Regions from separate parts of the Robertmurraya sp. FSL W8-0741 genome, predicted to be linked through region 3. Evidence: predicted binding sites of a transcription regulator. Region 3 holds the regulator's gene; each other region holds the start of a gene.
What was found. The regulator Rex, encoded in region 3, represses fermentation and respiration genes when NADH is low (regulators of the CRP and FNR family bind a similar motif). The targets are predictions, from matches to a motif close to TTGTGAAATATTTCACAA.
Positions count from the first base shown of each region.

Region 1: the regulator Rex is predicted to act here: its motif matches at 1,357-1,374, upstream of NST02_RS12525 (4Fe-4S dicluster domain-containing protein).
Region 2: the regulator Rex is predicted to act here: its motif matches at 1,744-1,761, upstream of pflB (formate C-acetyltransferase).

Region 1 is NZ_JBBOQG010000001.1:2,584,884-2,588,166, forward strand. It holds gene NST02_RS12510 (penicillin acylase family protein) at 1-240, shown strand, start outside; gene NST02_RS12515 (hypothetical protein) at 352-474, shown strand; gene NST02_RS12520 (SCO family protein) at 527-1,129, opposite strand; gene NST02_RS12525 (4Fe-4S dicluster domain-containing protein) at 1,440-2,036, shown strand; gene napA (nitrate reductase catalytic subunit NapA) at 2,224-3,283, shown strand, end outside.
Region 2 is NZ_JBBOQG010000001.1:2,573,563-2,576,845, reverse strand. It holds gene clpP (ATP-dependent Clp endopeptidase proteolytic subunit ClpP) at 1-183, shown strand, start outside; gene NST02_RS12475 (YuzL family protein) at 284-421, opposite strand; gene NST02_RS12470 (YkuS family protein) at 561-803, shown strand; gene NST02_RS12465 (hypothetical protein) at 1,020-1,466, shown strand; gene pflB (formate C-acetyltransferase) at 1,844-3,283, shown strand, end outside.
Region 3 is NZ_JBBOQG010000001.1:4,817,958-4,821,240, reverse strand. It holds gene NST02_RS23650 (ABC-F family ATP-binding cassette domain-containing protein) at 1-269, opposite strand, end outside; gene moaC (cyclic pyranopterin monophosphate synthase MoaC) at 468-962, shown strand; gene NST02_RS23640 (redox-sensing transcriptional repressor Rex) at 1,009-1,662, shown strand; gene NST02_RS23635 (YdiK family protein) at 1,721-1,930, opposite strand; gene NST02_RS23630 (CPBP family intramembrane glutamic endopeptidase) at 1,927-2,664, opposite strand; gene groES (co-chaperone GroES) at 3,004-3,283, shown strand, end outside.

The sequences.
Region 1 (3,283 bases), 2.2 Mb from region 3:
GTTCAGGCAGCAGCGTTCAGGGAGGATGGTACTGTTAATCACGGGGGGTCTTGGAGATTTGTAATCGATATGAATAAGCAGACGACTGGTTACCATCTCGTTGGACCTGGACAATCAGGACATGTATTTCATAAATGGTATCAGAATCAATTAAAGAACTGGGTTACTGGAGACTATCACGAAACAAAATTGCACAATAATGAAGGGGAAACTTTAAAGTTAAAACCAAAGGCTCATTGAATCCATTTTAAAAGCTCCAAAAAAACGAATTAATATTTCAATTTTTTCATAGTTTATTCATATTTATTCGTTACAATAGAAATAATTAAGAACGTAAAAGGAGATTTTATCATGGATAAAAAGAAGCTAGTAGACCTTGTCGATCGTTTAAAAAAGTCCGGAATAAAAGCTAGCATTACAAAACCAAGAAAGACGCTACTTATGCTTCAACAGCAAACGGCTCCAAGCAACTGAATGAATGAGATAAAAAGGAAGCGGTGTTTATGACCGCTTCCTTTTTAATGCTTTATTTTACTTTTTGCATGATTTTTTTAAATATATCTTCTCTATTAAATTCTTCTCCCATTGGATACTTCTTGATGTAACGATTATTCTCGTCTAAAAGGTAGACAAAGGTAGAATGAATAAAAAAACCATCTCCAGGGTCCCGATATTGAAATTGAAATGTACTTGCTAATTCTTCAATTTCCTTGAGGTCTTTTTTAATATTATTTTGATCTCCTGTTAGGAAAATCCAATTGCCATCATCTTCTACATCAAAATTATACATATACTGCTGCAGAACTTCAGGAGTGTCTTTGTACGGATCAATCGTGATTGTCATGAATTGGACCTTTTCACCAAATACACCAGCATCCTGCAAATCTTTTTTTAACATATTCATTTTAAGGGTTGTAGTAGGACAAATATCAGGGCAGTTTGTATACATAAATTCTACTAATTTTAGCTTTTTTTCGGACTCTGAAAATTTGTATACCTCATTGTTCGCCGTGATTAAATCAATATTCTCAGGTATTTTCGCCATACTGTCACGAATCAGGAAAAAAGATATCCCAGCCGTGATGGCAAGAGCTACGATTACACCGCATAAAATATATATTTTCTTCATTTTGTAACCTCCCATATTAAAGATAAGAAAATAATAAGGAAAATACTATGGATATATTGTGAACTTCTATTTTTCTTGTTCTTACAATCTTGTTTTATATGACAATGTGGATCATGCGGAGATGTTTTTACAGTAAGAATATTAATTCCATTTTCAGTAAATAATTTCAGCCAAAATATGGATCAATTTCGTTACGGAAATGTTATGAAACTGTGAACATTTGCATTTTGTGGAATATATCACGGAATTATGCGATTTTAGGCGATTAAGATGTGGGTAGGGAAATTCCGATCATTTAGGATGTGAGTAAATGAAAGGCATCGGCTTATTAAAATGGGGCATAGGCGGATTGATTGCCTATGAGCTACTGAATTTAATGAAAGGAGGTAGCAAAAAGGTACTCAGACCACCAGGTGCTGCTGATGAGGATGAATTTATGGCATTATGCATTCGGTGTGGAAAATGCAATCAGGCTTGTCCGTATGACTCGATTAAAATGGGTACAGAAAAGCACGGTCTCGGGATGGGAACTCCGTATTTTATTGCCAGAGAAAGTCCATGTATGCTTTGTGAAGATTTTCCATGTGTGAACGCGTGTCCAACTGATGCTTTAAGAGGAATTTCAACGGTTTACGATGTTGATATCGGTGTTGCAGTTATTGATACCGAGAGCTGCATTGCTTACCAGGGAATGCGTTGTGAAGTTTGTTATCGAGAGTGTCCATTAATAGATGAGGCCATTAAGCTAGATATACATATTAAGCCAGATGATAATCTCCATGCCATTTTTGCACCCGTGATTGATAAAGAAAAATGTGTTGGCTGTGGAATTTGCGAGCAGCGTTGTGTCATCGATAATCCAATAGCAATTAAAGTAAAGCCCCGTGAAGATAGCGGATTATTTTAATAAGGTTTTTGGTGAAAATGTCCTTATCTAATTAAGGGAGCAGTTCACTTAAAAATAGGCTTTGTTATATGTCGGCGTTGATATTTTGTTTAGCAAAGCCAAAAAATAGAATCTCTCTAGTTAATTTCAAAAAAACGTAGGTTGAAAATAGAAATTAACTACCTATAAAAAAGGGAGGAAAGAATGAATGGAATTGACAAGAAGAAGTTTGTTAAAAGCGACAGCCATTTCGATGACATTGGCTGTAGCAGGATGTAAGAAGGAGGATAAAAAGTCAAATAGCACAACGGTAACTGCCCAAGAAAGTGTTGAGCCAGATGAATGGAAGTCGACCGTTTGCCGTTTTTGTGGTACAGGATGTGGGGTTCTTGTCGGTGTAAAAGATGGTAAAGTGGTTGCTACAAAGGGAGATCCAGATAATCGTTCAAGCAGGGGCTTGAATTGTATTAAGGGATTTTATGTAGGTAAGATTTTATTTGGCAAGGATCGTTTAACAAAGCCGCTCATTCGTGAAGATAAATCAAAGAAAGGGACGATGGAAGGGTTCCGGGAAGCAACGTGGGAAGAGGCTTTAGATCTTGTGGCAAGTAAATTAAAAGAAAATTATGATAAGGATCCAAAGTCAATTGCATTTTGGGGTTCTGGACAGCAAACGATTATGGAAGGATATGCTTCTGTAAAGCTTTGGAAAGCTGGTTTATTAAGCAATAATATCGACCCTAATGCGAGATTATGCATGGCAAGTGCTGTTACTGGATTTATGACGACTTTCCAATCCGATGAACCGATGGGGTCGTATCGGGATCTTGATGAAGCAGATGTTTTTGTCACATGGGGCGCGAATATGGCTGAAATGCACCCGGTCTTGTACTCCCGCTTGACAGCGCATAAATTAAGCAATCCAGATGTAAAGCATTATGATATTACGACAAGACGTTCGAGAACATCAGAAACGGCAGACGTTGTGATGGAATTTCGCCCACAATCCGATTTAGCAATTGCAAATGCCATTGCCAATTACTTAATCGTCAACCAAAAATTTGATCAACAATTTGTCAACGAGCATGTGAAATTTAAAGCTGGGACAGAAAATTTAGGGCATTCTGTCAACGATGATTATGACAGTACAGAAGTTGGCATGGCTGCTGATAAAGCTTGGGAAATCAGCTTTGATGAGTTTAAAGAGAAGGTTAGTGAATATACGTTAGAAAAGGCGGAAGAGATCTCTGGCGTGCCGGCGGCAGATA
Region 2 (3,283 bases), 2.2 Mb from region 3:
GCAACAGAAATCGAGATTTCCGCTAAAAGAATCTTAAAATTAAAAGAACATGTGAATCAGATCATTTCAGAACGCACTGGCCAACCGATAGAAAAGGTTGCCAAAGACAGTGACAGGGACTATTTTATGAACGCCAAAGAAGCACTGGAATACGGGATTATTGATGAAATAATTCAGAAATAGAGCAAAAATAAAAACCACCCGTTATGATCTGCACCGCTAATTGTTAGCTACATTTCTAACCTTTGTGGTGCAGTCATCATCACGGATGGTTTTTTTATCTTTATGAATGACGCTTTTTAGTTTTTTTACGTGCTGAAGATACACTTTTACCGTCGAGTTCAGTATTTGTTGTCCCTTGACCTTCCACTTGACTAGAATTTAAACCAACGGTTGATGGATCTGCTTTCCGTTTTGTCATATACATAACACCTCCATTGTTTACCTTCTCATGTTCAACATTTTTTTATTCGTCAAATTTTTATACCTGACATCAGAGAAGGACGGGTGAATATTTTTTTCCGCTCTAACCCATTCTACTAATTGGAGGAGGTGTGAAGATGGCGAAAATTGGCGTGGAAGATTCTCTAACCAATATTCAAGATGCTCTTCGTGAAAAAGGTTATGATGTTGTTCAACTAAGTCAGGAGTCTGATGCGAGAGGATGCGACTGTTGTGTTGTAACAGGAATGGATTCAAATGTGATGGGCATGAACGATACAATTATCCCAGGTCCTGTTATCGAAGCTAACGGTCTAACCGCAGATGAAGTATGTGAAAAAATAGCAAAAAATCTTAAATAATACAAACGGATAACTAATTAATAGTCTTCACTGGCTGTAGACAAATTCAAAGATTTTCGAGTTTGTCTACGTCTTTTTTTTGTCTTTTTACATGCATTCCCCCTTTCCGATCACTGTTCTCATAAATTTAAAGATAAACGAATCAGTTTTTAGACAAGTTCTCACTACCGTCATGCATATAGTAGTAATGGACAACTTATAAAGGGGGTATCTCCAATGCAATTCATTGTATTGAAAAAACGTTCTATCTTATTATTTGTACTCATTTTTGTAGCAATCGCTGCAGGCTCTATCTGGCTGCTCTTCTCGAAGGAAACAGTCACCACTACTGCTCAAGGAGAACAGCTCAGAGAAATACATCTCGTCACGACTGAATTTAAAACAAAAACAGAAGATGGGAAGGAAATTGAAGCGTACCGATGGGACCCAGGAACCATTTATGTTGGCAAAGATGAAAAAGTCCTGCTTCGGTTATACGGTGTAAACGGCCATGAACATCCTTTTATTATTGAGGGCACAGATATTAAAGGTGTTGTCAAAAAAGGAGAGGAAACAACAGTAGAGCTCCAGCTTAAAGAAGAAGGAGTCTACCGTCTAGTCTGTTTAACCCATCCAGATATGGGTAGCAATGGTCCAATGATTGCCAATATTGTCGTTGATTAGAAATTATGATGGGAGGGAAATGTATTTCTTCTCCCTCTTCTACTCTTCATTGCCTCCTCTTCTTCCCTCCAATTGATTTCATTAAAACTCCATATTTTATTAACTTATATTGTATTTTTAACGTTACAATAATAGTAATGAACTCTATTTTTTATATAACAGCTTCTATAAACCGTTAGAAAGTTATAGTACAGATTCGTATTTTTTCAGTTTGCACAAAATATCAACATAGATGAAATCCTTTTGTTCACAATAAATTCACGAAAATATCATTTGCATGTGATGATATTCACATAAAATCTGTTATACTTTAAATATAGTTAAATTGTATCAACTGTTATATTTACAAATAAAAATGACAGAGGTGTTTTTTTATGATGGAACAGTGGAAAGGATTTGCAAAAGGTAGATGGCAAGAAGAAGTGAATGTACGTGACTTTATTTTAAGGAACTTTACGCCATATGAAGGTGAAGACAGTTTTTTGGAAGGACCAACAGAAGCGACTTCTAAATTATGGGAACAAGTAATGGATTTAACGAAGCAGGAACGTGAAAACGGCGGCGTGCTTGATATGGATACGAAAATCGTATCTACCATTACTTCTCATGGACCAGGATATTTAAATCAAAACTTAGAAAAAATCGTCGGCTTCCAAACAGATAAACCCTTCAAACGCTCTTTACAGCCATTCGGCGGCGTAAGGATGGCTAGCCAAGCTTGCGAATCATACGGTTATGAAATGGATAAGGAAGTAGAAAGAATCTTTACTGACTATCGAAAAACCCATAATCAAGGTGTTTTCGATGCCTATACTGCTGAAATGAGACTTGCTCGTAAAGTAGGAATTATTACCGGTTTACCTGATGCATACGGACGAGGACGTATTATCGGTGACTATCGCCGTGTTGCCCTTTATGGGGTAGACTTCCTAATGGAGCAGAAGTTAAATGATTTTAATAATATGACTTCTGTTATGAGTGAGGACGTGATTAGACAAAGAGAAGAATTATCAGAGCAATATCGCGCCTTAAAAGAATTAAAAGAACTTGCGAAAAGTTACGGTTTTGACATTTCTAAACCTGCTCAAAATGCGACGGAAGCTTTCCAATGGCTCTATTTCGGATATTTAGCAGCTGTAAAAGAGCAAAATGGTGCAGCGATGAGCTTAGGACGAGTGTCTACATTCTTAGATATCTATATCGAAAAGGATTTAGAAAATGGTGTTCTAACTGAACAAGAGGCACAAGAATTAGTCGATCATTTTGTGATGAAGCTACGTCTTGTCAAGTTTGCCCGCACACCTGATTATAATGAATTATTCTCTGGAGATCCTACATGGGTAACAGAATCCATCGGGGGCATGGCAATGGATGGCCGCCCGCTTGTGACAAAGAACTCATTCCGCTTCTTGCACACATTAAGAAACCTTGGTCCTGCTCCAGAACCAAATTTAACTGTATTATGGTCCACTCAGCTTCCTGAGAATTTTAAAAAGTTCTGTTCAAAGGTTTCGATTGAAACAAGTGCGATTCAGTATGAAAACGATGATATTATGCGTCCGGAGTACGGCGATGATTACGGTATTGCATGTTGTGTATCTGCCATGGAAATCGGAAAGCAAATGCAATTTTTCGGAGCCCGTGCCAATTTAGCAAAAGCTCTGCTATACGCCATCAACGGCAACAAAGATGAGAAGCAGAAAGTTCAGGTTGGACCTGCCACTTCCCCAATTACTTCAGAAATTTTAAATTATGAAGAAGTAATGGAAAAATTTGATCAAACGATGGAATGGCTTGCTGGGTTATATATTAATACT
Region 3 (3,283 bases):
ACCGTCAACATTTCATCCCAAATGGAATAATCCGATTCCAGTCCGGTGGTTTGTGCTAAATATCCAATCTCGACACCTTTTGGTTTAATAATTTCGCCACTTTCATAAGACAGCTGTCCAGCGATAATTTTCAGGAGTGTTGATTTTCCAGCACCATTTCGTCCAACGAGTGCAATCCGATCCTTTGTTTGTACCTCAAGTTTTATATTCGTTAAAATGGGGTCAGCCCCATATGATTTTGATAGTTGATTGACTTGTAATAGTATCATTCGTTTCACCTCAGTATGTCTAGGAATAGTGTAACGTAGAACATTAAGAACAGCAATTAAAGAAGATTTTTCCTGACACTCTTCTTTATTACGAGACACTTTTTTTCCTCGTGAAAGGAAAAATTTATTGTGAAGATAATAACAATGTTTTCACAAAGATCACAAAATAGTGTATCATTTGAAGTGAGGTGTTTGATAATGGCAGAGTTTACCCATTTTAATGAAGAAGGCAGAGCAAAAATGGTCGATGTTAGCAATAAGAAGGAAACCGTAAGAACGGCAATTGCTAACTCTAGTATTACAGTAAATAAACAAATTTACGAGCAAATTACCCAGCAGCAAAATAAAAAAGGGGATGTACTTGCAGTTGCTCAAGTAGCAGGAATTATGGCTTGTAAGAAAACAGCGGATATTATACCAATGTGTCATCCGCTTCCCTTGACAGGAGTGAATATTTCATTCAAGTGGGTAATAAAAGATGAGAATTATGAGTTAAAAATTACTGCATCTGTTAAGACAAAAGGAAATACGGGAGTAGAAATGGAAGCGTTAACAGCGGCTTCGATTTGCGCTCTGACAGTGTATGATATGTGTAAGGCTGTTGACAAGGGCATGGTTATTGGTCAAACGTATTTAGTGGAAAAAACTGGTGGGAAAAACGGCGATTTTAAAAGGGAAGAAGAAGTAAGATAAGGTTTAACTCGTTAAAAAAGGACTATATAGGGGTGGGGGAAATAAAATGAGTAACGATACAGTGAAAATACCTCAAGCAACGGCAAAGAGACTACCGTTATATTATCGCTTTTTAAAGAATTTACATTCTTCAGGAAAACAGAGGGTTTCCTCTGCTGAGCTAAGTGAAGCGGTGAAGGTAGATTCAGCAACAATCCGGAGAGATTTCTCCTATTTCGGTGCCTTAGGAAAAAAAGGCTATGGTTATAATGTTAATTATTTGCTAACCTTTTTTCGTAAGACCCTTGATCAAGATGAGTTAACAAAAGTTGCGTTGATTGGTGTCGGAAATCTAGGTACTGCGCTGCTTCATTATAATTTCTTGAAAAATAATAATACAAAAATTGCTGTTGGCTTTGATGTTGAAGAGGCGAAGATCGGTACATCGATCGGGGATGTTCCTATTCATCATATGGACGAGCTTGAAAAAATAATTACAGAAATGGGCATTACAGTAGCAATTTTAACGGTACCAGCTCCATTTGCCCAGACGATTACAGACCGACTCGTAGCAGCTAATGTTAAAGGAATCCTTAATTTTACACCGGCAAGACTAACCGTACCGGCGACAACAAGAGTTCACCATATTGATCTGGCTGTGGAGCTTCAATCATTGGTGTATTTCCTTAAGCATTATGGAGTAGATGAGGAAGAGGAATAATTTTATGACAAAAGGCATGGACTCGGTATAACTAAGTTCATGCCTTTTTTTATGCTGTTTATTTTTTATCTTTTTGAATGGCTTTTACTTTGAAGTGAAAGAGAACCATTCGAATCCCACTTCCGAAATCAAAGGTAGCTAAAATGACGAATAAATAGGTGAAAATTCCCCATTCGCCATTACGCTGAACATCCTGGACGGCAAAATAGGTAAATAAAAGTCCAAGAACAATATAAAGGATACCTGAGAACAAAGGTGTTCGTATCATAGAAAAAGACCTCCAATGAAGCTCTGAATAGATTCTGCTTCTCGTAGCATTCGTTCAATATCTTCTTTAAAAACAGATTGCACGAGAACAACAAAGGTGTTCATGGCAACATGAGCAATGATTGGAACAATAATTCGTTTTGTTTTAATATAAAGAAAAGCAAAGGTGAAGCCCATTGCTGAGTAAAGCAATAAATGTTCGATTTCTGCATGGGCTAAGGCAAAAATAATGGAGCTTATTATGGCTGAGAGAAAAAAGTTCAGCCGCTTATAAAGTGAGCCGAAAATAATTTTACGAAAAACGATTTCTTCCAGAATGGGTCCAATAACAGAACTGACAATGACAACAACTGGAAAGGATTCAATCAAAGAGAGGATTTGCTGTGTATTTTCAGAGCCCATATCTATTCCTAACCAACTTTCAATATTGGCAGCTAACCCTTGAGCAAATAACGCGAGAAATACACCAGCGATCGCCCAAAAGATTGAGGCTGAAACAGAAGCAGTCTCTCGATCCAAGCTTGGTTGCTTCATTTCTTTACGCAAAAGGAATAAAGTCGCGAGCAAGGCTACGGAAAAGCTGAAGACAATCCAAATAACGACAGCGTAAACAGCCATCTCCTCAATACTATATCCAATTAGCACGCCGCCAAATGTTAAAGCCGGCACCCCAACAAAAGTTGAAAGTTGCATCGTAATGTAAATGATTAAAATGTACCAATATTCTTTTTTCAAATTATGATTCCCCTTTTAAACCTAACTAATGATGCACTAAAACCATTCTACTAATAAAATTGCTAAACGTACAAATAGTTGCCTTAAAATATTTGTCGATGGATATTTTTTCAAAAGTAGTACATACTTTGAAAGGTTATACACAAGAAAGAACCGGCAGGAAATGAAGCGTAGTACGATCTGAAAATTCATGTAAAAATTTGTGTTAATTTTTTAAAAAAATCGTGCATGATACTTGCAAAAAAAAAGAGAATTCATTAATATATTAATTGTGTTAGCACTCAAAGTGTGCGAGTGCTAATAAATATTACATAATATTAATTGAGGAGGTTGTTTCACTTGTTAAAGCCATTAGGTGATCGCATTGTTATTGAGCTTGTTGAAACGGAAGAAAAAACTGCAAGCGGTATCGTTTTACCAGATTCAGCTAAAGAAAAGCCTCAAGAAGGAAAAATTGTAGCTGTTGGTACTGGTCGTGTACTAGACAACGGTGAGCGTGTAGCTCTTGAAGTTTCAGTAGGTGATCGCATTATCTTCTCAAAATACTCTGGTACAGAAGTGAAGTATCAAGGTCAAGAGTATTTAATTTTACGTGAAAATGACATCTTAGCTGTTGTCG